Regions from separate parts of the Kitasatospora sp. NPDC056446 genome, predicted to be linked through region 1. Evidence: riboswitches for the same ligand, from Rfam matches in the RefSeq annotation. Region 1 holds a riboswitch; each other region holds the start of a gene.
The links. A riboswitch is a leader RNA that binds a small molecule or an ion and turns the genes downstream of it on or off. The one in region 1 is predicted to bind cobalamin.
Positions count from the first base shown of each region.

Region 2: linked by a shared signal. The riboswitch ahead of ACFQ6N_RS04800 (FecCD family ABC transporter permease) and the one ahead of metE (5-methyltetrahydropteroyltriglutamate--homocysteine S-methyltransferase) in region 1 are both predicted to bind cobalamin.
Region 3: linked by a shared signal. The riboswitch ahead of ACFQ6N_RS14135 (prenyltransferase/squalene oxidase repeat-containing protein) and the one ahead of metE (5-methyltetrahydropteroyltriglutamate--homocysteine S-methyltransferase) in region 1 are both predicted to bind cobalamin.

Region 1 is NZ_JBHTRF010000045.1:51,219-60,912, forward strand. Features, by position in the region: gene ACFQ6N_RS25695 (TauD/TfdA family dioxygenase) at 1-52, shown strand, start outside; gene ACFQ6N_RS25700 (SDR family oxidoreductase) at 40-807, shown strand; gene ACFQ6N_RS25705 (methyltransferase domain-containing protein) at 812-1,564, shown strand; gene ACFQ6N_RS25710 (hypothetical protein) at 1,685-2,524, shown strand; cobalamin riboswitch at 2,620-2,844, shown strand; gene metE (5-methyltetrahydropteroyltriglutamate--homocysteine S-methyltransferase) at 3,000-5,315, shown strand; gene folP (dihydropteroate synthase) at 5,566-6,378, shown strand; gene ACFQ6N_RS25725 (amino acid adenylation domain-containing protein) at 6,934-9,694, shown strand, end outside.
Region 2 is NZ_JBHTRF010000005.1:613-10,306, reverse strand. Features, by position in the region: gene ACFQ6N_RS04845 (WhiB family transcriptional regulator) at 327-578, opposite strand; gene ACFQ6N_RS04840 (diacylglycerol/lipid kinase family protein) at 945-1,916, opposite strand; gene ACFQ6N_RS04835 (hypothetical protein) at 1,967-2,395, shown strand; gene ACFQ6N_RS04830 (SigB/SigF/SigG family RNA polymerase sigma factor) at 2,456-3,487, opposite strand; gene ACFQ6N_RS04825 (anti-sigma regulatory factor) at 3,666-4,076, opposite strand; gene ACFQ6N_RS04820 (GNAT family N-acetyltransferase) at 4,268-4,756, opposite strand; gene ACFQ6N_RS04815 (nuclear transport factor 2 family protein) at 4,766-5,149, opposite strand; gene ACFQ6N_RS04810 (ABC transporter substrate-binding protein) at 5,240-6,232, opposite strand; gene ACFQ6N_RS04805 (ABC transporter ATP-binding protein) at 6,332-7,132, opposite strand; gene ACFQ6N_RS04800 (FecCD family ABC transporter permease) at 7,129-8,208, opposite strand; cobalamin riboswitch at 8,301-8,445, opposite strand; gene sodN (superoxide dismutase, Ni) at 8,552-8,947, opposite strand; gene sodX (nickel-type superoxide dismutase maturation protease) at 9,212-9,574, shown strand; gene ACFQ6N_RS04785 (CGNR zinc finger domain-containing protein) at 9,609-9,694, opposite strand, start outside.
Region 3 is NZ_JBHTRF010000018.1:89,675-99,368, reverse strand. Features, by position in the region: gene ACFQ6N_RS14145 (peptidase) at 86-1,162, shown strand; gene ACFQ6N_RS14140 (flagellar hook-length control protein FliK) at 1,197-1,676, shown strand; cobalamin riboswitch at 1,834-1,980, shown strand; gene ACFQ6N_RS14135 (prenyltransferase/squalene oxidase repeat-containing protein) at 2,158-3,804, shown strand; gene ACFQ6N_RS14130 (hypothetical protein) at 3,801-4,895, shown strand; gene ACFQ6N_RS14125 (CbiQ family ECF transporter T component) at 4,900-6,096, shown strand; gene ACFQ6N_RS14120 (ABC transporter ATP-binding protein) at 6,101-7,744, shown strand; gene ACFQ6N_RS14115 (ECF transporter S component) at 7,741-8,670, shown strand; gene ACFQ6N_RS14110 (3-hydroxybutyryl-CoA dehydrogenase) at 8,781-9,647, opposite strand; gene aceB (malate synthase A) at 9,686-9,694, opposite strand, start outside.

The DNA of each region.
Region 1 (9,694 bases):
CCGGCGGATGCTGCGGATCTGGCTGAACGAGGGTGAGACATGGGCGCGTTGACCGCACCGCACGGACGGGTGGCGATCGTCACCGGCGGGGGCAGCGGCCTCGGCCGGGCCTCGGCACTGGCCCTGCTGGACGCAGGCTGGACCGTCGTCGTCGCCGGACGGCGCAAGGACGCCCTGGAGGAGACCGCCGTCCTCGCCGGGGAGGCGGCCTCCCGGGTGCTGGCCGTCCCGACCGACATCCGGAGCCCGGCGGACGTCGCCCGGCTCTTCGACACCGTCCGCGACGAACACGGCCGACTGGACCTGCTGTTCAACAACGCGGGCGCCGCCGCCCCGCGCCGGCCGATCACCGAGACCCCGTTCGAGGACTGGAACCGGGTGCTCGACACCATCGTCACCGGCGGCTTCCTCTGCGCCCGCGAGGCCTTCCGAGTGATGAGCACCCAGACCCCGCAGGGCGGGCGGATCATCAACAACGGCGCGCCCTCGGCGTACGTGCCGCGCCCCAACTCCATCGCGTACACGGCCGCCAAGCACGCCGTGCTCGGCCTGACCAAGGTGCTCGCCCTGGACGGCCGCCCGTACGGCATCTCCTGCGGACAGATCGACGTCGGCAACGTCGCCCCGGTCGACGGCGGCCCGCAGCCGGCCGCGATGCAGGCCGACGGGACGAGGGCGGTCGAGGCGACCATCCCGGTGGAGCGCTTCACCGAGGCGCTGGTGCTGATGGCCTCCCAGCCGGCCGACACCGTCATCCAGTCCCTGGTGGTGCTGCCCACCACCATGCCGTTCGTCGGCCGGGGGTGACGCGGTGCTGGTCAGCGCACGCTCCTTCGCGGAGTACCGGGCGATGTTCACGCTCACCGACGGCGACTTGGAGCAGCGCATCCTGGACTGCCCGGCCGGCGCGGCGAGCTTCGTCGCCGAAGCGGGCCCGCTCGGCATCGACGCCGTCGCCGTGGACCGCCAGTACGCGGACCACCGCGAGGACTTGGGCCTGCTGGTGGAGCGGGAGACGGAGTTCAAGCGCGAGCTGCTGCGGAAGGAGACGGCGGGGTACCCGTGGACCTGGTACGACGACGCGGACGACATGATCCGCCAGTGGACCGCCAACGCCCGCCTCTTCCGCGCCGACATCGCCGCCCGCCCGGACCGCTACGTCGCCGGATCGTTGCCCGAACTGCCCTTCGCCGACAATGAGTTCGACCTGGTGCTCAGCTCGCACCTGATCTTCTCGTACGGCAGCCGCTTGGACGAGCACTTTCACCGGGCGGCCCTGCTGGAGCTCGCCCGGGTGGCGCGCCGGGAAGTCCGGCTGTTCCCGCTGATGGTGTACGACACCCGGGTCAGGTACCCGGGGCTGGAGCGGCTGCGCCGGGACCTGGCCGGACTCGGCATCCCGAGCCGGGTGGAGCGGGTGGCGTACGAGTTCCAGCCGGGCGACAACGAGATGCTGGTGCTCTCCTGCGCGGGGTACCGGCCGCTGGTGCGGACCGCCCGGGGAGCCACGGAGGCCGTCGACCCGGTGCGGTGGCGCCACCGGGAGGAGGGGGCCGGGTCGTAGGCGGGAGCCGACCGGCCGGCCGGGCCCGGCGCGGAGTGGATCGGGTATGCCCATGGGGGGTATGGAGATCGGGCGATATGTCCATGGACAACTCGTCTCCGCCGCGCCACAGTTGTCCGCATGAACACGCACCAGCACCACCAGCACCATGAGTCACACGAGAACCACGGGAACCATGGGCACGCCGAGCACCACGGGCACGCCGGGCACGACGGGCACGACGGGAACGCGGACCACGGCCACCACGCCGGGCACGGCGCCCCGCAGGGGCTGACGGCCTCCGACCAGGGCTTCACCCTGGTGCCGGAGACCGTCGGCCCCGACGGCGAGTTCACCTTCCGCATCACCGGCGCCGACGGCGAGCCCGTCACCGCGTACGAGCCCCAGCACGAGGCGCTGCTGCACCTGATCGTGGTGCGCCGCGACCTCTCCGGCTACCGCCACGTCCACCCCGAGCTGGACGCCGACGGCACCTGGCGGGTGGCCACCCCCTTCGACGGGCCCGCCGCCTACCACGTGTACGCCGACTTCAAGGCCGTCGGCGCGGCCCCGCTGACCCTCGGCGTGGACGTCGCCCTCCCCGGCGGGTCCGCCGACCGCCCGCTGCCCGAGCCCGCCGCGACCGCCGACGTCGACGGCTACACCGTCACCCTGGCCGGGCAGTTGGCCGCCGGGCGGGGCGCGCCGCTGACCTTCCTGGTCGCCCGCGACGGCTCCCCGGTCACCGACCTCCAGCCCTACCTCGCGGCCTACGGCCACCTGGTCGCCCTGCGCGCCGCCGACCTCGCCTACCTGCACGTCCACCCGAACGGGGAGCCCGGCGACGGCGCCACCGCGCCCGGCCCGGACGTCACCTTCCACGCCGTCGCCCCCACCGCGGGCCCGTACCGGCTCTACCTCGACTTCAAGCACGGCGACACGGTCCACACGGCCGAGTTCACTGCCGTCGCCGTGGACTGAGCGTCAGCCGGCCGCCGGTCCGCCGGGCCCGCGGGGTGGTGTCCATCCTTCGGACAGGATCCCGGAACCCGCTGTCCGGAACGCCGTACGCACTCTAAGCTGGCCGCGCAGCTGGTTCGCCCTGTCCGCCAGGCAGGCGCGTCGCAAGAGGGAACCCGGTGGGAATCCGGGACTGCCCCGCAGCGGTGAGTGGGAACGACCGCCGTCATACGCACTGGGCCCGGGAGGGTCTGGGAAGCGACGGCCAGTAGGTGCCTGTCCTGGAGCCAGGGCGGGTGTGCCCGCGAGTCCGAAGACCTGCCACTGCCCGTGCGCGACCGTTCGCGCGCGGCCATCCGGTGATCCCGAGGGCGGGTCGGCGACCATACCTGGCGGAGTCGTGCCCGTGTGCGGGCACCCGTCCGGTTCGTCATCCCTTCGCGTCCTCCTCCCGTCGCCGGGTATGTGAGGAAACAGGCTCGCGAAGGAGAGTCCCTTGACCACGAAGTCCGCAGCGGCGGCAACCCTCGCCACCGTGCACGGCTACCCCCGCCAGGGCCGCAACCGGGAACTGAAGAAGGCGATCGAGGGCTACTGGAAGGGCGCCGTCACGGCGGAGGCCCTGCTGACTGCCGCCGCCGAACTGCGCCGGGAGAACTGGCAGCAGCTCGCCGACGCCGGGATCGAGGAGGTCCCCACCGGCGACTCCTCGCTCTACGACCACGTGCTGGACACGACGGTCGCCGTCGGCGCGATCCCGGCCCGCCACCGCGCGGCCGTCGAGGCCGACCCGCTGGACGGGTACTTCGCCATGGCGCGCGGCACGCAGGACGTCGCGCCGCTGGAGATGACGAAGTGGTTCGACACCAACTACCACTACCTGGTGCCCGAGTTGGGGCCGGATACCGAGTTCGCGGCGAACCCGGCCAAGGCGGTCGGGGAGCTGCGGGAGGCGCTCGCGCTCGGCCATGACGCCCGGCCGGTGCTGGTCGGGCCGGTCACCTACCTGCTGCTCGCCAAGCCGGCCCCGGGGGTGGCGGCCGACTTCCAGCCGATCACGCTGCTGGACCGGCTGCTGCCCGTCTACGCCCGGCTGCTCGCAGAGTTGAAGGCGGCCGGCGCCGGGTGGGTGCAGCTGGACGAGCCCGCGCTCGTCCAGGACCGCACCCCGGCCGAACTGAACGCCGCCGCCCGCGCCTACCGCGACCTGGGGGCCCTGGCCGACCGGCCGAAGCTGCTGGTCGCGAGCTACTTCGACCGGCTCGGCGAGGCCCTGCCCGTGCTGGCCAAGGCCCCGGTCGAGGGCCTGGCCCTGGACTTCACCGGCCCGGCCGCCGCCAACCTGGACGACCTCGCCGCCGTCGGCGGCCTGCCCGGCAAGCGCCTGGTGGCCGGCGTCATCGACGGCCGCAACATCTGGATCAACGACCTGGAGAAGTCGCTCGCCACCCTGGCGACCCTGCTCGGCCTCGCCGGAACCGTCGACGTCGCGCCCTCCTGCTCGCTGCTGCACGTCCCCCTGGACGCCACCGCCGAACGGGAGTTGGACCCGCAGATCGCCCGCTGGCTCGCCTTCGCCCGGCAGAAGGCCGCCGAGGCCGCGCTGCTCGCCCGCGGCCTGCGCGAAGGCACCGGCGCCATCACCGCCGAACGCGCCGCCAACCGCGCCGACCTGGCCTCCCGCGCCAACTCGCCCATCACCCGCGACCCGGCCGTGCGCGCCCGCACCGCCGCCGTCACCGCCGACGACGCCCGCCGCGCCGATCCCTACCCCGTACGCGCCGAGGCCCAGAGCGTCCGGCTCGGCCTGCCGCTGCTGCCGACCACCACGATCGGTTCCTTCCCGCAGACCACCGAACTTCGACTGGCCCGAGCCGATCTGACGGCGGGTCGGATCGACGGCGCCGCCTACCGCGAGCGGATGGCGGCCGAGGTCCGCGAGGTCGTCGCCTACCAGGAGAAGGCCGGCCTGGACGTCCTCGTCCACGGCGAACCCGAACGCAACGACATGGTCCAGTACTTCGCCGAGCAGCTCACCGGCTACCTCGCCACCCGGCACGGCTGGGTGCAGTCCTACGGCACCCGCTACGTACGCCCGCCGGTCCTCGCCGGGGACATCTCCCGCCCGCACCCGATGACCGTCGACTGGTTCGAGTACGCGCAGGGCCTCACCCGCCGCCCGGTCAAGGGCATGCTCACCGGCCCGGTCACCATGCTCGCCTGGTCCTTCGTCCGCGACGACCAGCCGCTCGCCGACACCGCCCGCCAGGTCGCCCTGGCCCTGCGCGACGAGGTCACCGACCTGGACGCCGCCGGCGCCGCCGTCGTCCAGGTCGACGAACCGGCCCTGCGCGAGACCCTCCCGCTGCGCGCCGCCGACCGCCCGGCCTACCTGGACTGGGCCACCGAGGCCTTCCGCCTGGCCACCTCCGGGGTCCGCTCCGACACCCAGATCCACACCCACATGTGCTACGCCGAGTTCGGCGCGATCATGACCGCGATCGACGAACTCGACGCGGACGTCATCTCCCTGGAGGCCACCCGCTCCCACATGGAGGTCGCCGGCGAACTCGCCCGGGCCGGCTACCCGCGCGAGGTCGGCCCCGGCGTCTGGGACATCCACTCCCCGCGCGTCCCGGACACCGACGAGGTGGTCGCCCTGCTGCGGGCCGGGCTCGCCGCGATCCCGGCCGAGCGGCTGTGGGTCAACCCCGACTGCGGCCTGAAGACCCGGGGCTGGCCGGAGACCCGGGCCTCACTGGACAGCCTGGTGGACGCCGCCCGCCGCCTGCGCGAGGAACTCGCCGGCTGACCCGCCGGGCGCGGGAGCCCAGGGGCGGGCGCGGCGCCGGTGCCGCGCCCGCCCCTGTGGCGGTGCCGAACTCCCGTACCGCCGGACGGCGGTGGAATCCTCCGAAGAGCCGAATGGGGACATGGAAAGACAGCCGCACGCACTGCTTGGCCCTGCCGCCCTGCTTGGCCCTGCCGCACCTCTTGGCCCTGCCGCCCTGCCGGGCCCTCCCTCCGTACCGGGCCTGCCCGACTGGGGCCGCTGCGCGGTGATGGGAATCCTCAACGTCACGCCCGACTCCTTCTCGGACGGCGGCGACTGGCTGGACCCGGGCCGGGCGGTCGAGCACGGACTCGCGCTGGTCGCCCGGGGCGCCGACATCGTGGACGTGGGCGGGGAGTCGACCCGCCCCGGCGCCCGCCGGGTGCCGGTCGAGGAGGAACTCGCCCGGGTCCTCCCGGTGGTGCGGGGCCTCGCCCGGCGGGGCGTCCTGGTGAGCGTCGACAGCATGCGCGCCGAGGTGGCGGAGGCGGCGGTCGACGAGGGCGCGCGGATCGTCAACGACGTCAGCGGCGGCCGGGCCGACGACCGGATGGCGAAGACGGTCGCCCGGGCCGGCGTGCCCTTCGTCGTCATGCACTGGCGGGGCCAGTCCCGGGAGATGGACGAACTGGCCGGGTACGGGGACGTCGTGGCCGAGGTGGTCGCCGAGGTCGGGCGGCAACTGGACGCCGTGGTCTCGGCCGGGGTCGACCCGTCCCGGGTGATCGTCGACCCGGGGCTCGGCTTCGCCAAGGGGCGCCGGGACGACTGGGCCCTGCTCGCCGCCCCGGACGCCTGGGCCGCGCTCGGCCGGCCGCTGCTGGTGGGTCCGTCCCGCAAGCGCTTCCTCGGCGAACTGCTGGCCGACCCCGCCACCGGCGAGCCGCGCCCGGCCCGCGAACGGGACGACGCGACCACGGCGGTGGCCGTCCTGGCGGCCGCCCAGGGCGCTTGGGCGGTACGCGTCCACGAGGTCCGGGCCACCGCCGACGCCGTACGGGTCGAGGCCGCCCTGCGGTCCGCCCGCCCGGCCCGGGCCTGACGGGCCCCGAACCACTGGCGCCGCCGGATCGCGCACCATCCACCCCAAAGAGGGGGTATGCGCAGCTCTGTCCACAAATCAATTGCCGCTAAGGCTTTTCGATGCCGGATCCGACGTTTCCGGATTTCCCTTGACGGAATTTCATGGGGCTTCATATCATCCGAATGGGTGGCGATGAGCTGCAGCGGACCGGACGGGGGTGTGGTCGAAGTCATAGTTTGCGCTGCCCGTGAATCCATGGGTTCTTGGCCGAGCGAACCGTCCCGGGGGTCGGTTCGGCATTCGAGCATGCCCTCCAGGGATTTTCCGGCCGCCGGGCGAATGCCCGGATAAATTCTCCGCGGCCGCCTCGGCAATTGCCGGATGAATTCCTTTCCCGCTGCCGCCCGGTCGTCGGCCGCGTCGCGACCACCCATGCCCACCCATGCCCACCCACCCATGCCCGCCGCGCGTGCCCGTCCGCGCGGCGGACTGTCAAGACGTCATCCAACAGGGGGAAAAGCAATGAGTCGGAAAGATCCACCCGAGTCGACCACAAACACGGAGGCAGGCGGTGTGTCGGACTCGGGGTCCTTACCGCTGACGCCGTACCAGTTGGACATGTGGGCCGCCGAGTCCCAGGCTCCGGGCAGCCCGCAGTTCGTCACCGTCGTGTCCCAGAGGTTCGCCGGCAGTATGGACCTCGAACTCCTCCGGCAGTGTGTCATGCGCGCGCTGGAGCGCCACGACACCTTCCGGCTGCGTTTCGGCGAACGCGAGGGGATCCCCTTGCAGTGGCTGGCCGACCACCCCGGAGCGGAGCCGGGGGAATCCTTCGTACGGATTCTTGACTTCTCCCGCGAAAACGACCCGGCCGCGGCCTGCCGGGCCTGGCGCGAGAATACGAAGGCCATTCCGTTCGAGGTATTCGACCGCCCGCTCTTCGAGGCGTCGGTACTCCGGGAGGGCGACAGCGTCCAGTACCTCCACATCAAGTGCCACCACCTCCTCATCGACGGCTGGGCCGTCGACCGCCTCCGCAACGAGATCCTGCGCGACTACGTCCGGCGCAGCCGTGGAGAGCAGCCCCCGGCCCTCGGGCCGGCGCCGTCCGTGCTGGCCGTGGCCCGGGAACGCGCCGCGTACTTCTCCTCTCCGGAGTACGAGAAGGACCGTGCCTTCCACCGCGCCGCCCTCTCCGGCCTGGAGCCGGCCTTCTTCCCCCGCCGCCGCCCGGCGGCGGCCGCGCAGCCGCAGCCGCAGCCGCAGGCTCCGGCGCCCGGCGAGCCCGAAGTGCCCGGCGGGCCCGAAGCGCCGGGCCGTCCCGGCTGCGGCCGGTACCCGCTCACCGTCGAGGCCCGTCTCGTCGAGCGCATCAAGAAGCAGGGCGGATCGCCGTTCGCCTTCCTGCTGGCAGTGCTCGGCGTCTACCTCGCCCGTGTCCACCGGACCGATCATGCCGTGGTCGGCGTGCCGCTGCTCAACCGCCGGACCAAGGCGGAGCTGGCGGTGGTCGGGTCGTACGCCACCACCCACGCGCTGCGGATCGACGTCCCGGACGGCAAGACCTTCGCCGACATCGTCGCCGACGTGCGGGCGGCGGTGGGGGAGCTGCAGGAGCATCAGCGCCTGCCGGCCGGTGAGGTCCTGCGGGACCTCGCCGCCGTCACCGGGACGACCGAGCGCAGGCTCTTCGACGTCACGTTCTCGTACCAGCCCCTGAAGCAGCTGGCCGAGCCGGACGGCGTCGACGTCGCGCCGGCCAGGCACTTCGCGCCGCCGCACGACCGGGAGGCGCTCGCCATCCACCTCATGGTGTTCCCCGGTGCGCAGGACCTGACCATCGATCTCAACTACGCCCTGGACGCCTTCGACGAGGACCTCCCGATCGCCTCGGTGGCCGGGCACCTCGCCGAACTCATCAGGCAGGGGATCGAGCACCCGGAACGCCCCGCCCGGGAGCTGGAGGTGCTCACCGCGGCCGAGCAGGAGGCGCTGTCGCGCCTCACCCGCGGTCCGCGGGTGCCCTACGCCGCCGAGAAGACCCTGCACGGGCTGTTCGAGGAGCGGGCCGCGCGAGTGCCCGACCGGCCCGCGGTGTACGCGGCGGACGGCAGCGTGATCGGCTACGCCGAGCTCGACGCCCGCGCCGACCGGATCGCCCGCGCCCTGCGGGCCCACGGGGTCGGCCCGGACGACCGGGTGGCCGTCCTCATGGAGCGCGGCCCCCGTCAACTGGCCGCCGTCCTCGGCGTGCTGAAGGCGGGCGGCGCCTATGTGCCGGTCGATCCCGGATACCCCGAGCAGCGGATCGCCTACATGCTGGCGGACAGCGGAGCGAAGGCGGTGCTGGTCGACCCGGACGCGGACGTCCCGGCGACGGACGCCCCCGTGCTGCGGGTCGACGACCTTCCGGACGGCCCGGACGCCCCGGACGGCCCGGACGGCCCGGGCGCCCCGCTGGAGCCGGCCGGCGACGGCCGCAGCCTCGCGTACGTCATCTACACCTCCGGCTCGACCGGGCAGCCCAAGGGCGTGATGGTCGAGCACCACTCCGTGGTGAACCGGCTCGCCTGGATGCAGCGGGCCTACCCGATCGGACCGGACGACGTCCTGCTGCAGAAGACACCCGCCTCCTTCGACGTGTCGGTGTGGGAGCTCTTCTGGTGGGGCATCGAGGGCGCCCGGGTCGCCCTCCTGCCGCCGGGCGGGGAGAAGGACCCCCGGGAGATCCTGCGGAGCATCGCCGCGCGCAACGTGAGCGTGCTGCACTTCGTGCCGTCCATGCTGGGCCCCTTCCTCGACCTGCTGGAGGAGGACCCCGGACTGCGCGGCGGCGCACGGTCGTTGCGCCTGGTCTTCTGCAGCGGCGAGGCGCTGCCGCCGGCGCGGGTCGAGCAGTTCCACCGGGTGTTCGGGGAGGACGGGGCACCGGTACTCGTCAACCTGTACGGCCCGACGGAGGCCACCGTCGACGTCTCGGCGTACGAGTGCCCCGGGGCAGCGGCCGGGCCCGTCGCCAGGGTGCCGATCGGGCGCCCCATCGACAACACCGACCTGTACGTCCTGGCCCCCGACGGTTCGCCGCAACCGGTCGGCGTCCCGGGCGAGTTGTGGATCGGCGGCGTCGGCCTCGCCCGCGGCTACCTCGGCCGGCCGGAGCTGACCTGGGAGAAGTTCCGTGCCGAGCCGTCGGTGCCCGGCGGCCGGCTGTACCGGACGGGCGACCTCGCCCGCCGGCTGGCCGACGGCAACCTCGAATACCTCGGCCGGATCGACGACCAGGTCAAGATCCGCGGGAACCGGGTCGAACTCGGGGAGGTCCAGGACGCCCTCT
Region 2 (9,694 bases), on a different contig from region 1:
CAGAAACGAGGCCCTGTCGACCGGGGGGGGGTGGGTCGACAGGGCCTCTCAACCCGTTCCGGCCGTCGGGGGGAGTCGGCCGGAGCGGGGGCTCTGGGTGGTGCGACACCTCGCCGGTGCATTGCACACGGTGAGCGCCTCAGCTCCACAATATTGCTCTAAGTGAACAGTATCAAGTGTCTGGACGGGTCCGGTGTCGCGGGACCGAGTCGAGCAAGGTCCTTTGTGCGGAAGGCTTCACCAGGAGGTGCAGGGAAGCCTTTGATCATGTGTTGATCGGTCCTGCGGTCACTGCGGGTACTACGCGGTGTGATCAGCGCGTGCGATCAGGCGGTGCGGGCCCGGTTGCGGGCGGCGCGGCGCTTCATCGCGCGACGCTCGTCCTCGCTCATGCCGCCCCAGACGCCGGCGTCCTGGCCGGTCTCGAGCGCCCACTGGAGGCACTGCTCCATGACCGGACAACGGCGGCACACGGCCTTGGCTTCCTCGATCTGCAGCAGAGCAGGACCGGTGTTCCCGATCGGGAAGAACAGCTCCGGGTCCTCTTCGCGGCAGACAGCGCGGTGGCGCCAGTCCATGGTCGTCCAACTCCTCCTGCCGACGGGGGTGACCCGGCGACATAATCGATGGCTTGTGAATGTGAACGCTTTCACGAATCCCGCAACAGCAAAAGAGACCAAAGGCCTACCGGGCCCGGGTGGTCTGTGCTAGGGGGGATTCGGCGATTCGAGGGACACCCCGCGGTCGGCGCTCCGTGGTTCCGGAGTTGCCGTCGCTGCGATGTGTCCCGATCGCCATGTAGAGGTTCGCAAACCTCGGGCTCGGATACAACCCCCTTCGGGGAGGAATTTTTGATTCTTCGGTGTCGCCTAGCTCACAGCCAGTACTTCTATGGAGTGAAGGGGGCTTGTGCGTTCGAGAAGAAGGGCGAACCCCACTTCCGGTCACACAATCACACGCAGTGCCCGCCGTACGCCTGTGAAACTGACGCGACTCCTGTCTCCAAGATGGTCGCCGTCGACTTGGAACGGGGCCGGTTCCTCTGAAACCAAGGTGAAGTGTCTGACGTCGTGATAGGAGACGACGTGCCTTCCGGACGGGCCGGCCGGCGGGGCTCCATCGCTCGAAGGCTCGTGCGACCGCAGGATCTGACGGATCGTTCGAGCAGTGCCGAACGCCGTCATCCGGGTGATGCCGAAGACGTCGAGGTCCGTGTCGAAGGAGGCGAGCGGTGAGGGATAGACCGGACGGTTGCCGAGGAACGTCCACGGAGAGGTGTTGCTGACTATCGACAGCACCAGCCCCGGCACGGCCCCGTGGCCAGGCAGCTCAAGGGAGACGGGGCCGGAACGGCGCTGCTCACGCTGGGTGAAGTAGTGCCGGATCGCCTGCTTGACGTACAGGGCGTGGGTGGACTTGTGCCCGGCCCGGCGCTGCTCCTCGACCCGGCCGACCACCCCGGCGTCGAAGCCCAGGCCGGCGGTGAAGGTGAACCAGCGGTCCGGCAGCCCGTGGGTCATCGCCTTGCCGAGCCCGATCGGGCGCTCCCGGCCGTGCTCCAGCGCGTCCAGCAGGGCGCCGGTGGCCTCCACCGGGTCGTTGGGCAGGCCCAGCGCGCGGGCGAACACATTGGTCGAACCGCCCGGCACCACGGCCAGTCGCGGGACCCGCTCGCCCGGGCCGTGCGTGAGCAGCCCGTTCACCACCTCGTTGACGGTCCCGTCGCCGCCCAGCGCCACCACCAGGTCGACCGTGCCGTCCTCCGCGGCCCCGCGGGCCAAGTCGCGCGCGTGGCCCCGGTACTGCGTCTCCGCGACCTCCAGCTTGAGGTCGCTGCGCAGGGCGTGGATCAGGACGTCCCTGGTCCGGCCACTGGTGGTGGTGGCCTTGTGGTTCACGACCAGGAGAGCGCGCATGGGGAAAGCCTACGGGTCGGTACGGACCAACCGGCGGCTACCCTGCTGGAGTGACCGCAGAATCCTCCGCACCCGTACCCACGTCCGGCCCCGGCCGCCCGGTGCCCCTGACCCTGGGCGCCGCCATCACCGCCCTGGAGGGCGCCGCACTGGCCGTCGTCGGCGTCTCGGACATGGTGTCCGCACTGTCGGGCGAGGCCAGGCAGCTGGCCCTGAACGAATTCGGCGGCGCGGTCATCGTGCTGCTCGGCGTGCTGCCGGTGCTGGCCGCCCGCGCGCTGCTGAAGGAGCGCCGCTGGGGCCGGAGCCCCGCGGTGCTGACCAACTCGATCTGCCTGCCGGTCGCCTACTACATGGTCCAGAGCGGCGGCGCGATGATCGCCGTCGGCGCCGTGGTCGGCCTGCTCGGGCTGGTGGGCATCGGCGCGCTGCTGAGTCCGAGGACGACGGCGGCCCTGTACGCCCCGTCCGAGGACTGAGCACACAGGGCCGCCGGTGACCGGACGGCCGCCCGGCGGGAAACCGGGCGGCCGTCGGTCCTACTCCTCCACCAGGAGCTTCTCCCGCAGCTGGGCCAGTGTCCGGGCGAGCAGCCGGGACACGTGCATCTGGGAGATCCCCACCTCGGCGGCGATCTGCGACTGGGTCATGTTGCGGAAGAACCGCAGCACCAGGATCTTCTGCTCCCGGGGCGGCAGTTGGGCCAGCAGCGGCTTGAGCGACTCGCGGTACTCGACGCCCTCCAGCGCCTCGTCGGTGGCGCCCAGGGTGTCCGCGACGGCCGGCGACTCGTCGTCGCTGTCCGGCACGTCCAGGGACAGCGTGGAGTACGCGTTGGCGGACTCCAGGCCCTCCAGGACGTCCTCCTCGGAGATCCCCAGGTGCTCGGCCAGCTCGTGCACCGTGGGGGAGCGGCCGTGCCGCTGGGAGAGCTCGCTGGTCGCGGTGGTGAGCGACAGCCGCAGCTCCTGGAGCCGGCGCGGCACCCGGACCGCCCAGCCCTTGTCACGGAAGTGCCGCTTGATCTCCCCGACGATGGTCGGCGTCGCGTAGGTGGAGAACTCGACCCCGCGCTCGTGGTCGAAGCGGTCCACCGACTTGATCAGGCCGATGGTGGCGACCTGGGTGAGGTCGTCCAGCGGCTCGCCCCGGTTGCGGAAGCGCCGGGCCAGGTGCTCGACCAGCGGGATGTGCATCCGCACCAGCTGGTTGCGAAGCTCGACCCGCTCCGGGGAGCCCTCGGGCAGGGCGGACAGCCGGACGAACAGCGCCCGGGCGGCCTCCCGGTCCGGGGCGCCGCTGCGGTGCACGACCTGGGCGGGCACGGCGCCCTGGAGCTCCGGCTCGGCCGCCGCCGGTGCCTGGTCCGCCGCCGGTACCTGGTCCGCCGGTTCGGGCGCGGGTACGGAGTCGGGCGTCGGCTCGGACGTCGGCTCGGTGGGGTGGCTCATCCGGTGGGCGTCCTTCGGGTGCGCTTCGTCGTTGGCGGCGAGGCCGGGAACGCTCGCCTGGGTCGGTACGGCAGGTCCCGCCGTCGCGAGGCCGGTACGGTCCAGATCACTCACGGCCATTCCCCCGTTCCGTTCCGGGAGCACCGGGGCCGGTGGCCCCGGAATCGTGTCGTTGGTCGTACCGCGCGGGGCGGTACCGGGAGCCGTCCGCCGGGCCCCCGGGCGGGGGAGCGGCGGACGGCCCTTGCGCGGGTGCTGCTCGGTGCTGCTCGGTCTGCGCGCTGCGGCTCGGCGCCCGCTAGTGGGAGCCTGACCCGCCGCGCTTCTTGTGCAGGCTGATCGACACGGTCTTGTCCTCTCCGACCGTGGAGTCGACCTCGCCGGCCAGGGCGGAGAGCACCGTCCAGGCGAAGGTGTCCCGTTCGGGAGCCTTGCCGTCGGTGGTGGGAGCGGAGACTGTCACCTTCAACGAGTCGCCGACCAGCCGGAACTCGCAGGAGAGCACGGAGCCCGGCACCGCCTGCTGGAGCAGGATGGCGCAGGCCTCGTCGACCGCGATCCGCAGGTCTTCGATCTCGTCGAGGGTGAAGTCCAGCCGGGCCGCGAGCCCGGCCGTCGCTGTTCGGAGCACGGAGAGGTAGGCCCCCGCTGCGGGGAGCCGGACCTCCACGAAATCCTGAACACCGAGATCGCCGTCGATCTGGGACACCCTTGCCTCCTGGGTGACGCGCTGTGCTGTCTTGGTACCCCGCTTGTTACCCCGGTTGCCGCCTCGCGAAGAGGCGCCGGGGTCGCGGATCCGCCGTCGTTCTGCCGTCCGCGTCCCAGGTTCGGGAGTTACTGATGGTAAGGCATTGCGACGCAGGGTGGCAGACCCTTTTCCGGACCCGGTCGGTCCGTTCAGTGCCGGTCGGCGGCGGCGGCCGCCTCGGCGAGCGCCGAGTCGGTGAGCCGGTAGACCGTCCACTCGTCCATCGGCACCGCGCCGATCGACTTGTAGAAGTCGATCGAGGGCTTGTTCCAGTCCAGCACCGACCACTCGACCCGGGAGTAGCCGCGCTCGACGGCGATCCGGGCGAGCTCCAGCAGCAGGGCCTTGCCGTGGCCCCCGCCGCGCGCCTGCGGGCGGACGTACAGGTCCTCCAGGTAGATCCCGTGGGTGCCGCGCCAGGTCGAGAAGTTGCGGAACCAGAGCGCGAAGCCGACCGGTTCGCCGGTCGCGTCGTCCTCGGCGATCAGGCCGAACACGGCGGGCTCGGCGCCGAACAGGGCGTCGTGCAGCTGCTCCTCGGTGGCCACGGCCTCGTGCGCGGCCTTCTCGTACTCGGCCAGTTCGCGGATCATGGCGTGGACGACGGGGACGTCGGTGGCGACGGCGGTGCGGATCATGCCGCGAGCCTACTGCTCGGGCCGGGTCTCGTCCCAGGCCTGGACGGAGGTCTGGTCGACGATCCGCCCGTCCCGCAGGTCGGCCACGGAGGCGGACAGCACCCGGACGCCGTCCGGGTAGCGGCAGGACTCCAGGAAGGCGACGTGGTCGTCCTGGACGACCACCCGCTCCAGCCGGTGGGTCGTCTCGCGGCCGTAGGCCTCGCCCAGCATGGTGCCGATCTCCTCCCGGCCGCGCACCACCAGGGGGTGGCTGGGCTGGGTCTTGCGGTCGACCACGCGCAGTTCGGCGTCCTCCGCGTAGAGCGCCAGGAGGGCGTCGGCGTCGGCGTGCTCGATGCCCTCGCGCAGGGCGCGGGCGTCGAAGGCGGCGGTGGCTGCCGTGGTGGTCATGTCTCGCTCCTCCGGTCGGGGTTCCGTAGGCTCGTACGACGAGCCTACGCCCGGCGCCGTCGACCGGAGGAGGAGCGGGCACCGGGCCGGTCAGCGGGGCGGCACGGTGCGCAGGTAGTCGGCCAGGGCGACGATCGCGGCGGGGTTGCGCGGGCTCTCGACCAGGTCGGCGTAGTCCAGGACGAAGATCCGGTCGTTCCGGACCGCGGCGACGTTCGCCAGCGGCGGGAAGGACTTGAGGAACCTGCGCTTCTCCTCGGCGTCCGGCGTCGAGTAGTCGTTGATGACGATCACCTCGGGGTCGCGCTGCACCACGCTCTCCCAGCCGGCGGTGACCCAGCTGTCGGCGACGTCGCCCATGATGTTGGCCCCGCCGGCCTGGGCGATGATCCGGTCCGCGGCGGCGAACTTCCCGGCGGTGTACGGCTTGTCCTGCCCGCTGTCGTACAGGAAGACGGACGGGCGGTGCCCGGGCTGCGGGACGGCGGCGATCCGGGCCCTGGAGTCGGCGATCAGCCGGTCGGCGCGGTCCTTGACGTCGAAGATCTCGCCGAGGTTGGCGAGGTCGGTGTAGAGCGCGTCCAGCGGGTCCATCACGCCGCGCTCGGCGCCCTTGCCGCTGCGGCAGGACTCGCTCAGTACGTACGAGTCGATGCCGAGCGCCTTGAACGCCTGCGGGGTGACGCCGCCGCCCTCGTCGAAGCCGTAGTGCCAGCCGGCGAAGACCAGGTCGGCCCTGGCGTCGAGGGCGATCTCCTTGGTGAGCACCTTCTTGGAGAGCCAGGCGGTCTGCTGGTAGCCGTCCTTCCACGGCACCAGGTCGACCCGGCCCTTGTCGTCGGGCATGACGTAGCCGGCCATCCGGTCGGCGAGGCCGAGCGAGAGCATCAGCTCGGTGATGTTGACGTCGTTGGTGACCACCCGGGCGGGCTTGCGGGCGAAGGTCAGTTCGTCGCCGCAGTTCCGTACGGTCACCGGGTAGTGGGCGGAGACGGTGGCGTCCTCCCGCGGGGCGATCTCGGCGCCGCAGGCGGTGAGTCCGAGGACGAGCAGGGCGGCGGTGGCAACGGCCTTGGTGCGCACGGTGGTTCCTCTTCGGGACAGACGTGGGGACAAACGGGCGGCGGGCGGGCGGCGGACGGGCGGCGGACGTGGGGGCGGACGGGGCGGCGGGCGCCGGGCTCAGGCGCCGGGGGAGTCGAGGCGGTCGAAGAGCAGCTGGAGGGCCCCGGTCCCCGGGTGCCGCACCGGGGTGGCCCGGACGCCGAACACCTCGGCCAGCAGGTCGGGCCGGAGCACCTCGCCGGGCGGCCCGGAGGCGACGATCCGGCCGGCCCGCAGCACGTACAGCAGGTCGCAGTGGCCTGCCGCCAGGTTGAGGTCGTGCAGCGCGGTGAGCACCGTCGGGCCGGCCTCGCGGGCCAGCGCCAGCACCTCCAACTGGTGGGCGATGTCGAGGTGGTTGGTGGGTTCGTCCAGCACCAGCAGCCGCGGCTCCTGGACGAGGGCGCGGGCGAACAGCACCCGCTGCTTCTCGCCCCCGGACAGGCTCAGGAAGCCCCGTTCGGCGAGGTGCCCGGCCCGGACCTTGCGCAGCGCCTCGGCGCAGCGCCGCGCGTCCCCCTCGGCCGGGGCGCCGAAGCCCCGGCGGTGCGGCAGCCGGCCCATGGCGACCACCTCGGCCACCGTGAAGTCGAACTCGGCGGAGTGCTCCTGGGAGAGCGCGGCCACCCGCCGGGCGGTCTCGCGCGCGGTGAGCGCGCGCAGGTCGTCGCCGTCCAGCCGGACGGCCCCGCCGGTCGGCCGCAGCACCCGGTAGACGCAGCGCAGCAGGGTCGACTTGCCGCTGCCGTTCGGTCCGACCAGTCCGACCACCTGTCCGGCGGCGGCGTTCAGGCTCACCTCGTGGACCAGCCGGGCGCCGGCCAGTTCCACCGAGACGGCGTCGACGGCGAGGTCCTCGGCCTTCGCCGGGCCGGTCACCGGGGGCCTCCGAGGGCGTGGCCGCGGCGGCGCATCATCAGCAGGAAGGCGGGCACGCCGAGGACGGCGGTGAACACCCCGACGGGCAGCTCGGCGGGCGCCAGCAGGGTGCGGGAGGCGATGTCCACCCAGACCAGAAGCAGCGCCCCGGCGAGCGGCGCGACCAGCAGCACCCGGCGGTGCCCGGCGCCGACCAGCATCCGTGCCAGGTGCGGCACCAGCAGCCCGACGAAGCCGATCGCGCCGCTGACCGCGACGACCGTGCCGGTGACGGCGGCGGTCACCACGAACAGTTCGCGGCGCAGCCGGTCCGGGTCCACGCCGAGCGAGGCGGAGGTCTCGTCACCCATGGCGAGGGCGTCCAGCCGGCCGGCCGCGCAGGCCAGGTGGGCGAGTCCGGCCAGGACGGTGCAGGCCGCGATCGGCACCGAGCCCCAGGTGGCGCCGCCGAGGCTGCCGAGCAGCCACATCATGGCGCCCCGGGCGGCTTCGCCGCGGTCGGCGGCGAAGACCATCAGGGTGGTGACGGCGGAGAAGCCGTAGGAGAGGGCGGTGCCGGTGAGCACCAGCCGCAGCGGGGTGAGCCCGAACGCGGTGCGGGCGGCGAGGTAGACCAGCACCATGGCGAGCAGCGCGGAGCCGAACGCGGAGGCGGAGACCGCCCACACCCCGAGCGAGGCGAAGGCGCCGAACAGCATGACGGCGTTGGCCCCGACGGCGGCGCCGGAGGAGATGCCGAGGACGAAGGGGTCGGCGAGGGCGTTGCGCACCAGCGCCTGGACGGCGACCCCGGTGGCGGCGAGCCCGGCGCCGACCACGGCGGCCAGGACGGTGCGCGGCAGCCGGATCTCCCAGACGATCGCGTACGCGGCGGCTTCGTCCGCGTCCAGCCGACCGCCCGTCAGCCCGGCGGCCAGCAGCCGCAGGACGTGGGGGAGGCCGATCCCGGAGGAGCCGAACGCGACCCCGCAGACCAGGGAGGCCAGCAGGGCGGCGGCGAGGCCGAGGGCGAGCGGGAGAGCGGGTATTCGGCGGGCGGGCGGGCCGACCGCACGGTTCGCGGGTGCGCGGTTCACGGGTGCGCCTTGCCTCGGGCCGAGGGTGCGCCGGGGCGGCCGCCGGCCGCGGGCGTGCCGGAGCGCCGGTCCCCTCGCAGTCCGCGGCGAGTCGTCGGGATTCCGGCGGCCGAGGGCGATCGGGCTGGCGGGACCGTACGGGGACGGGCCTGCTCACCGTTGCGGGTCAGCGCCGGACTCTCACCGGACTTCCCCCTCGGACGCCCTGGCAGCATAACAGCCACTCAGGGCAGGCAACCCTTACCGGGGTCGGGTCGGGGTAGGGCGGGACGCGGACGCGGACGCACGACCGCCCCCGTCCGACGGGTGCGGACGGGGGCGGCCGGGTGGCGACGCGTCAGGCTCAGGCCTGCTTGGTCTCCCAGAAGATCTTGTCGACCTCGGCGATCAGGTCCAGCAGGGCCTGGCCGGTGGCGGGGTCGGTGGACGCCTTGGCGGCCGAGGCGGCCTTCAGGGTGTCGTTGATCAGCTGGTGCAGCTGCGGGTACTTCTCGAAGTGCGGGGCCTTGAAGTAGTCGCTCCACAGCACCGAGATGTGGTGCTTGACGGCCTCGGCGCGCTGCTCCTTGATGATGATGGCGCGGGCGCGGAAGTGCGCGTCCTCGTTGGCCTGGTACTTCTCCTGGGTGGCCTTGACGGACTCGGCTTCGAGCCGGGCCTGCGCCGGGTCGTACACGCCGCAGGGCAGGTCGCAGTGGGCGTGGGCGGTGGCGCGCGGTGCAAACAGGCGAGAGAACATGGGAGTCCTTCCTTGGATCGTCTTCCCGCGCCCGAGATTACCCTTCCGCCCCGGCGGTTTCGCGATCGGGCGGTGGGCGTAGGGCGAAAGGCGGAGCCGGAACCGGGGTGATCCGGGCATCGGGGAGGTGACGGTCCGTACGGCAGACTGGGGTCGGGCCGGTGCGGAGGAGGAGTCGTGGCGCGGAGCGCGGAACCGGGGGGCGCGGAACGGGCGGGCGGCGGTGTGCTGCCGTTCGGCACCGTGGACGTGGCGGGGCCGTCGATGGTGCCGACCCTGCGCGAGGGCGACCGGCTGCTGGTGCGGTACGGCGCGCCGATCCGGCCGGGTGCGGTGGTGCTCTTCCGGCACCCCTTCCAGCAGGATCTGCTGGTGGTGAAGCGGGCCGTCGAACGGCGGGCCGGGGGCTGGTGGCTGCTGTCGGACAACCGGCCGGTGGACAGCGACAGCCGCAGCTACGGCGCGGTCCCGGACGAGCTGGTGCTGGGCCGGGTGCTGCTGCGGCTGGGCCCCGGGCCGGCCTGGCTGGCGCCGGGCCGCCGGCTGGAGCGGCTGCTGCTGACCCCGCGGCTGGCCCGGGTGCCGGGCCTGGCCCGCCGCTTCGGCGTCCGGGTGGAGGAGCTCTGAAGGCCCGGTCCGGCCGGGCCCGAAGAGTGAGGCCCTAGCCGCCGGTGCCCAGCGCGGCCTCCGCCTCCTGGCGCTTGCGGGCCCGGTAGGCGGCGACGTTGGCCCGGGTCGCGCAGCGGT
Region 3 (9,694 bases), on a different contig from region 1:
GTGGTCTGCGGGCCGGAGCCCGCCGGCCGTCGGCGCTCGCCGACGCCTTTCCGGGCCCCTGCGTCCAGGCCCGGAAAGGCATCCCATGCCCGCCGTTCGCCGCTCCCTCGGCCTGCTCGCGATACCCGCCCTCGCCCTCGCCACCCTGCTCCCGGCGGCGGCCACCGCCCACGCTGCCCCCGTTGCCGCGACCTCGTCCGCGACGGTCCGTCCTGACGCCGCCGCGGGCGGCTGGCTGGCCCGGCAGCTCGTCGAGGGTGACCACTTCGAGTCCGTCTTCAACGGGACCGCCTACCCCGACCAGGGCCTGACCATCGACGCCGTGCTGGCCTTCGCCGCCTCGCACGGCTCCGACCAGGCCGCCGCGAAGGCCACCGCCTGGCTGGCGAAGCCGGAGATCATCAGCGGCTACCTCGGCGACGGCACCAGCGAGGCCTACGCGGGCGCGACCGCCAAGCTGCTGCTGGCCGTCGAGGTCCGCGGCGGAGACCCGACGGCCTTCGGCGGCGTCGACCTGCCGGCCCGGCTGCGTTCGCTCCAGACCGCCGAGGGCCGGTTCTCGGACCGCTCGCAGTGGGGCGACTACAGCAACGCCTTCGGCCAGTCGCTGGCCCTGATCGCCCTGCACCGCACGCCCGGCGACGCCCCGGCGGCGGCCGTGGACTTCCTCGCGAACAGCCAGTGCGCGGACGGCGGCTTCCCGGTCGCCTTCGGCCAGGCCACCTGCGCCGGCGACGCGGACGCCACCGCGCTGGCCGTCCAGGCCCTCGCCGCCACCGGCCGCACCGCCAAGGCGAACAGCGGCCTGGGCTGGCTCGCCGCCCACCAGAACGCCGACGGCGGGTTCGCGGCCGCCGGGGCGACCGTCTCCAACGCCAACACCACGGGCCTGGCCACCCAGGCGCTGCTGGCCGGCGGGCGCTTCGGCGCCGGCCTCAAGGGGTGGGGCCGGCTGGTGAAGTTCCAGCAGGGCTGCGAGGCCGACCCCGCGGTGCGCGGCGCCGTCGCCTACGACGCCTCCGGCTTCAACGCGGGCAACGGCGCCCGGGCCACCGCGCAGGCCGTCCTCGGCCTCGCAGGCACCCCGCTGGCCACCCTCTCCGCCGCCGGGGCCCGCCCGGACGCGCCCACCCTGGCCTGCCCGGCCCCGGCTTCCCACTGACCCGCCGAAGCCCGACACCCAGAGGAGAGCTCCGATGACCGACACCCTCACTCCGGCGCGCCCGGTCCGCCGTACGCTCGGCTCGATCGCCGCGGCCGCCGCCCTCACCGCCGGTCTGCTCGGCGTCTCCGCCGTCCAGGCCCCGCAGGCTCAGGCCGCTGCCTGCAGCGGGACGACCGGCGTCACGGTCGTGGTCGACTTCACGGCCGTCGGCGGCGGTGTCCAGACCGGCTGTGCGCTCGGCGACCCGGCCAGTGGTCTGGCCGCGCTGACCGGCGCCGGGTTCTCGTACTCCTTCCACCCGCGCTTCCCGGGCTTCGTCTGCACCATCAACAGCCTGCCGACGACCTGCACCAACCCCACCGGCAGCGCCTACTGGTCGTACTGGCACGCCCAGCACGGCGGCTCCTGGTCGTACAGCACCCTGGGCGCGGGCAGCTACGACCCGGCCCCCGGCGACGTCGAGGGCTGGTCCTTCGGCGCCGGCGCGCAGCCGGGCATCACGGCCCCCTGAGCCCGGGCGCACGCGCGCCCCGGCCCCTCCGCGGACGGAGGGGCCGGGGCGTCGGCCACTGGTGGACCCGCCTCCGGCGGCGGTGGAGGCGGTGCCGTCGACGGCACGTGTGAACGGACCTACGCTGTGGTGAAAGCGATATGACGACTCGTTGACGATGGCTCCGAGCGCGTGGTGTGATGAACCGCTTTTCAATCCTCGGCAGTCAGGGGAAGCCGGTCCGATTCCGGCGCTGACCCGCAACCGTAGACCCGCCCCCAAGGGCTGGTGAGCCGGAATGCCTGCGCCGGGCCTTGTTCATGAGTACATGCGTCGTCGTGGACTACGACGCGGTCGCGACGGCCCCCTGCCGGGGGAGAGCCGTCGGCTGCGCCGTGGGACCCGACGACCGATCGGGGAGTCGCCGGTGAGGGTCAGCAGCAGTCCTACGCGTCGCGGAAGCAGAGAGCTGGGCTCGCTTCTGGTCACCACGGCCGTCGCGGTGGCCGCGGGAGGAACCGTCCTGCTGGGCCACCCCGGCTCAGCGGCAGCCGACCCGATCGGGCAGTGCCCGGCGACGACGGGCGCGATCGTCGCCGTCGACGCCGGCCACGGGGGCGGCGGGGGCGTCCGGGGCTGTGACGCCCACCCGACGCCGGGGATGAACCCGCCGCACAGCGCGATCGCCGTCCTCGCCCCGCGCACGGCCCCTGGCTACGAGGCGGCCGCCGAGAAGGGTGCCACCACACCGCCGACCACCACGCCTTCGACCATGCCCGCAGCCGCGCCCGCCGGGAGGAAGCCCGACGCCGTGAAGGGGAGCGCCTACCTCACCGACCCGTCCCGGCTGATCGGCGGTCACTACTACGAGGGGTTCCCGGCCTTCGCCGACTTCGGCCTGACCATCGACGGCGCCTACGCCCTGGCCGCGACCGGCACCGACGACGCCGCGCTGCGCCGGATCGTCGACTTCCTGGACCAGCAGGGCAAGGACGCGAGCGAGCGCACCGTCAACGACTGGACGGCCATCGGCGCCGAGTACGCCGGAGGCGGGTCCATCGGCAAGGAGGCGTTGCTGGCGGAGGTCGTGGGCCGCGACCCGCGCGCCTTCGGCGGCCACGACCTGATCGCCGCCCTCGCCGCGATGGTGTGCACCAAGGCCGACGCGAACACCGGCTGCGCTGCCCCCGGCAACTACGTCTACGCGACCTCGGTGTTCTCCCAGGCGCTCGCCGTCATGGCCCAGCTCCGGGCCGGCGACGCCGCCCACGCCGCCCCTGCGGTCGGCTACCTGAAGGGCCTGCAGCACGCGGACGGCTCCTGGCCGAGCCTGGTCCCCGCCACCGGCGACTCGGACGTGGACAGTACGGCGATGGCCGTCATGGCCCTGGCCCTGGTTCCGGGCGACGAGGCGGCGCAGGCGGTCGACAGGGGGGTCGCCTGGCTGGCCGCGCGGCAACTGCCCGACGGGGGCTTCCCCGGTGCGGCCGGTGACTCCACCAACTCGGCCGCGCTGGCCGTCCAGGGCATGACGACACGTCAGTCGCTCTACGGTGCGCAGATCGCCAAGGCGCTCGACTTCCTCGCCGGGCAGCAGAACGGCGACGGCGGGTTCAACGTCGCCTCCGGCGGCGGGCCCGGCTCGGACGTCCGCGCCTCCACACAGGTGCTGGGCGGTGCGACCGGGATCTCCTTCGGCACGCTGACCCGCACCCTCGGAGGTACGCCGACGCCGACTCCCACGGGGACGCCGACCGGCACGCCCACGGGGACGCCGACCGTTACTCCCACGGGGACGCCGACGGGCACCGCGACCGCGACCGGTACGCCGACCCCGACGGGCACCGGCACGCAGCCGGCGACGACGTCCCCTGCCTCCGTCGCGCCCGATCCCGGTGACGGCTCGACCACCGGGCCGTCCGGCGCCCCGCCCGTCGGTGACCCGCTCGTCGGTGACCCGCTCGTCGTTGGTGTTCCCGCCGGTGCCGGGCAGTCCGGGGCCGGGCGCTCCGGTGTCGGCGGCCTCGCGGCCACGGGGAGCGAGGCACTCGCACTGACGGGTGCCGCCGGCCTGCTGACCGCGCTCGGCGCCGCGGCCGTCCTGGCCGCCCGCCGTCGTACCGCCTCCGGCCCGGGGCGTCACCGGTGATCCGGCGCTTCGCCCGGCTGCTGGGCGCGGCCGCCACGACCCTGGCCGTCGCGTTCGGGGGTGTTGCCGTGGGCACCGCCCCGGCGTCCGCGGCCCCGCTGCCGATGGACCAGTGCACCACCACCTCCGGTGTCGTGCTCGCCGTGGACTTCGGAAAGTGGGGCGGCCCGCTGCTGCGCTCCTGCGGCACCACTCCCACCACCGGCTACACCCTGCTGAACCAGGGCGGCTGGAGGACCACCGGGACCGGGCACGACGGCCCGGCCTTCATCTGCCGGATCGGGTACAGCGGCTTCCAGGGCGGCAGGCAGTTTCCGACCCCGGACCAGGAGAAGTGCGTCCTGACGCCCCCGGCCACCGCCTACTGGTCGTACTGGCACGCCGATCCGGGCCAGAACACCTGGTCGTACAGCCAACTCGGCGCGATGCTCTACCAGCCGAAGCCGGGCAGCGTCGACCTGTGGATCTTCGGCGGCACCGACATCGAGGGCGCCGAGGGGCGTCCGGCCTTCTCGCCGGACAGTGTCCGGGCGCACGACCCCGGCCCCGGCGGGCAGCCGGCCGACCCGGGTCAGGGCACTGCGGGCGGCTCCGGCGGTGCCTCAGGCGGCTCCGGCAGCGGCTCCGGTGGCTCCACCGGCACGACCGGCACGACCGGCACGACCGGCACGACCGGCACGACCGGCGGCCCCGGGGCCGGACGAGCCCCGGCTCCCGCCAAGCCCCCGGCGGGCGGAGCCCGTCCGCCCGCGCCCGGCACGCCCCCCGGCACCGCCGTCACCCCCGAGGACGGCATCACCCCGCCGGGCGCGCCCGATCCGACGCCCGTGCCGGCCACACCGGTCCCGGTCGACACACCTCCCGCGACGCCCACGGACACGCCGAGCGACCAGCCGTCGGAGCAGCCCGCCGTGGCCGCGCCGACGCCCACCCCTGCCGTACCCGGCGCAGTGGTGAACGCCGACCCGGTGGCCGATGCCCCGCACGACTCCGGCTCGATGGTTCCCGCCGTGGTCGGGGTCGTCCTCGTCGTGGTGCTCGGGGTGGCCACCGTGGTCGCGGCGCGGCAGCGCCGCCGACGGGCCGAGTGATCGGGTGAGCACGCTCGACAAGGCCGTCGCCGGCTCCTCCCCGCGCTCCGTCCTCGGGCGGGCGGCGGCGAGCGGGCGCGCCCCGCGGAACCTGCACCCGCTGGCCTGGTGGGCCTGGGCGCTCGCCCTGGCGACGGCGGCCAGCCGCACCACCAACCCGCTGCTGCTCCTGCTCGTCCTCGGCGTGCTCGGCTTCGTGGTCACCGCCCGGCGCAGCGAGGCCCCGTGGGCGCGCGGCTTCACCTACTACCTGTGGCTGGCCCTGACGGTGGTGGCGATCCGGGTGGTCTTCCGGTGCGTCTTCGCCACCGGGACCACCCCGCACGACCATCTGCTCTTCTCGCTGCCGCACATCCCCACCCCGGCCTGGTACGCGGGCATCGAGATCGGGGGGCCGGTGTCGCTGGAGGCCACGCTCTCGGCGGCCTTCGACGGGCTGCGGCTGGCCTGTCTGATCTGCTGCATCGGCGCCGCCAACACGCTGGCCAACCCCAAGCGGGCCCTGCGCGTCCTGCCCGGGGCCCTGTACGAGCTGGGCGTCGCGGTGACGGTGTCGCTCAGTGTCGCGCCGCAGCTGGTGCAGAGCGTCCAACGCGTCGCCCGGGCCCGGCGGTTGCGTGCCGGGCGGCGCAAGGGCGTGCGCGCGCTGCGCGGCATCGTGGTGCCGGTCCTGGAGGACGCGCTGGAGCGCTCGCTGAGCCTGGCGGCCGCGATGGACTCGCGCGGCTACGGGCGTTCCGGCACCGCCTCGCGCCGCTCCCGGCGGCTCACCGGCGCCCTGATGCTGCTCGGCATGTGCGGCCTGTGTGCCGGGGTGTACGGGCTGCTGGACGGAACGGCTCCGGCCGCGCTCGGCGTGCCGGCCTTCGCGGCGGGTGCCGGGCTCTGTGTGGCGGGCCTGCTGCTCGGCGGGCGGCGGGTGCGGCGCACCACCTACCGGCCGGACCGGTGGCGGGCCGCCGAGTGGGCGGTCGCCGGGTGCGGAGTGGCCGCCGCCGTGCTGCTGTTCGCCACGGTCGGCTACGACGCCACCGACCTCAACCCCTCCCTCTACCCGCTGACCTGGCCGGCCCTGCCGCTCGTCCCGGTGCTCGCCCTGTTGTTGGCGGGCGCCGCCGGGATCGTCTCCCCGCCGCCGGGCCGAACGCCCGCGGCCTCCGCCGTCCCCCCGCCAGTACCGACCGTTCGCACACCGAGGTGACCACGTGATCCGATTCGACCAGGTCGGCGTGGTGTACGACGGCGCGACGACGCCCGTCCTGCGCGACGTCGACCTGCACATCCCGGAGGGCGAGCTCTGCCTGGTGGTCGGCCGTACCGGCGCCGGCAAGTCCACCCTGCTCGGCGCCGTCAACGGGCTGGTGCCGCACTTCACCGGCGGCACCCTGCGGGGCAGGGTCACCGTGGACGGCCGCGACACCGCCCACCACCCGCCGCGTGAACTCGCCGACGTGGTCGGCGTGGTCGGGCAGGACCCGCTGGCCGGCTTCACCACCGACACGGTCGAGGAGGAACTGGCCTACGTCATGGAGCAGTTGGCGATCCCGCCGGAGGTGATGCGCAAGCGGGTCGAGGAGACCCTGGACCTGCTCGGCCTGGCCGACCTGCGCCACCGGGCCCTGCACGAGCTCTCCGGCGGCCAGCAGCAGCGCGTCGCCATCGGCTCCGTCCTCACCGCGCACCCCCGCGTGCTGGTGCTGGACGAGCCGACCTCGGCGCTGGACCCGACCGCCGCCGAGGAGGTGCTCGCCGCGATCACCCGGCTCGTCCACGACCTCGGCGTCACCGTGCTGCTCGCCGAGCACCGGCTGGAGCGGGTCGTCCAGTACGCCGACCGGGTCGCCTACCTGCCCGGCGACGGGACGGTGGTGCACGGGCCGCCCGCCGAGGTCTTCCGGGACACCGCGATCGCGCCGCCCGTCGTCGACCTCGGCCGGCTGGCGGGCTGGCGGCCGCTGCCGCTGTCCGTCCGGGACGCCCGCCGGGCCGCCGCGCCGCTGCGCGAGCGGCTCACCGACGTGCCCGTTCCTCCGCCGCGCCGGGCAGCGGTGGCGGGGGAACGGGTGCTGGACGCCCGGGGGGTGGTCGTCCGGTACGGGCCGGTGGCCGCCGTCCGGGAGGTCGACCTGGCGCTGCGCGCGGGCGAGGTCACCGCGCTGACCGGCCGCAACGGCTCCGGCAAGTCCTCGCTGCTGTGGGCCCTCCAGGGATCCGGGCCGCGCCAGGGCGGCAGCGTGAAGGTCACCGGCACCGGGGGCGGGAAGGCCGAGGACCCCAAGCGCCTGCCCGCGGCCCGGGCCCGGCAGCTGGTCGGGCTCGTCCCGCAGACCCCCACCGACCTGCTGTACCTGGAAACGGTCGCCCAGGAACTCGCCCAGAGCGACCTCGAAGCGGACCGCGCGGGCGGGCCGACCGCACGGCGGATCCTCGACCGCCTGGCCCCCGGGATCCCGGACGGCACCCACCCCCGGGACCTCTCCGAGGGCCAGCGGCTGGCCCTGGTGCTGGCGATCCAACTGTCCTCCGCACCACGGGTGGTGCTGCTGGATGAGCCCACCCGGGGCCTGGACTACCAGGCGAAGGAGGCACTCACCGGCATCGTGGACGCCCTCGCGGCGGAGGGCCGCGCGGTCGTGGTCTCCACCCACGACGTCGAGTTCGTCGCCTCCGCCGCCGACCGCGTGGTCGTGATGGCCGAGGGGGAGGTCGTCGCCGATGGCCCGACCGCCGAGGTCATCGTCGCCTCGCCCACCTTCGCCCCGCAGACCGCCAAGATCCTCGCCCCACTGGCGTACCTGACCACCCGGCAGGTCGCCGAGGCCCTCGCACCGGCGCGGGCCGCCAGGTGACCGCCCTGCGGATCCCCGGCCGGGCCCGGATCGTCGTCGCCCTGGCCGCCTTCATCGGCCTCGTGGCCTTCACCTGGCCGTTCCTCGTCGCCCCCGGGAAGTTCGGCTCCGACTACGCCCCGCCGCTGATCTTCGGCGCCCTGCTCCTCCTGGTGCTCGCCGTCGTCATCGCCGAGATCTCCGTCGGCGGCATCGACGCCAAGGCCCTCGCCATGCTCGGCGTCCTCTCCGCCGTCAACGCCGGCCTGCGACCCCTCGGCGCCGGCACCGCCGGGGTGGAGACGGTCTTCTTCGTCCTCGTCCTGGCAGGCCGGGTCTTCGGCCCCGGCTTCGGCTTCACCCTCGGCTGCACCTCCCTGTTCGCCTCCGCCCTGCTCACCGGCGGCGTCGGCCCCTGGATGCCCTACCAGATGTTCGGCTGCGCCTTCGTGGGCCTGCTCGCCGGGCTGCTCCCGCCGGCCCGCCGCCGCTGGGAGGTCCCGATGCTGGCCGCCTACGGGGCGTTCTCCGGCTACCTGTTCGGCTTCCTGCTGAACCTCTCCTTCTGGCCGTTCTCCACCGACCCCAACAGCTCCATCGCCTACCTGCCCGGCCTGCCGTTCACCGAGCAGTGGCACCGCTACCTGCTGTTCGACCTCGCCACCTCGCTCGGCTGGGACACCGGCCGCGCCGTCACCACCTTCACCGCCGTGCTCGTCGTCGGCCCGGCCGTCCTCACCGTGCTGCGCCGCGCTGCCCGCCGCGCCAACTTCGAGCCCACCGTGCGCTTCGAGCCCGCCGTGCGGATCGAGCCCCCGGACGGCGCCGGCACCACGGCGGTGCCGGCTGCCGCGCGGCCGGTGGAGACGGCGCCCTCGTGCACCGGACAGGTCCTGCCGCGGCGCGCCGACCCCGCGCGGATGCGCCGATCGGCACCCGGACGGTAACCGCGTCGGCATGGGTCTCCCGGGATCCGCCGTCCGACGGGGGAGGCGATGTCCCGTCGACGCCCCGACCCTCCGCGACAGGGGCAGCGGCGCCGACGGGACGGACGCGGTCACACCGTCCGGTACCGGTGGAACCCGCGCCCGCTCTTGCGGCCGAGCAAGCCGGCTTCGACCATCCGGGAGAGCAGCGGCGGGGGCGCGTAGAGCGGTTCCTTGTACTCCTCGTACATGGACTCGGCGATCGCCTGGACGGTGTCGAGGCCGATCAGGTCGGCGAGTCGGAGCGGGCCCATCGGGTGGGCGCAGCCGTGGACCATGCCGGCGTCGATGTCCTCGGGGGTGGCGTGGCCCGCCTCGGCCATCCGGATCGCGGCGAGCAGGTAGGGCACGAGCAGGGCGTTGACGACGAAGCCGGCGCGGTCCCGGGAGCGGATGACGTGCTTGCCGAGGACGTCCCGGGCGAAGGCCTCCACCCGGTCGACGGTGGCGGGGGCGGTGTGCAGCGAGGTGACCAGCTCGACCAGCGGCATCACCGGGGCCGGGTTGAAGAAGTGCAGGCCCAGGACGTGCGGCGCTCGGCCGGTGGCGATGCCCAGCCGGGTGACCGGGATGGCGGAGGTGTTGGTGGCCAGCACGGCGTCCCCGGCGAACAGCACCTTGTCGAGGGTGGAGAGGACCTCGGTCTTGACCCGTTCGTCCTCGACGACGGCCTCGACGACGAGCTGGCGGTCGGCGAGGGCTTCGAGGTCGTCGGCGAACAGCAGGTGGGCCCAGGCGTCGGTGCGCTGCTCCTCGGTCATTCGGCCGCGGTCGACGGCGCGGTGCAGGGAGCGGTCGATCCGGGCACGGGCGGCGCTCAGGGCGTCCCGGCCGTTCTCGCAGACGATGGTGTCGAGCCCGGCGCGGGCGAAGACCTCGGCGATGCCGGAGCCCATCTGCCCGGCACCGACGACGGCCACACGGCGGATGTCGTTCATGCGATCGGCCTTTCGGGGTGGTTGCGGACCGGACCGGGTCAGGAAGC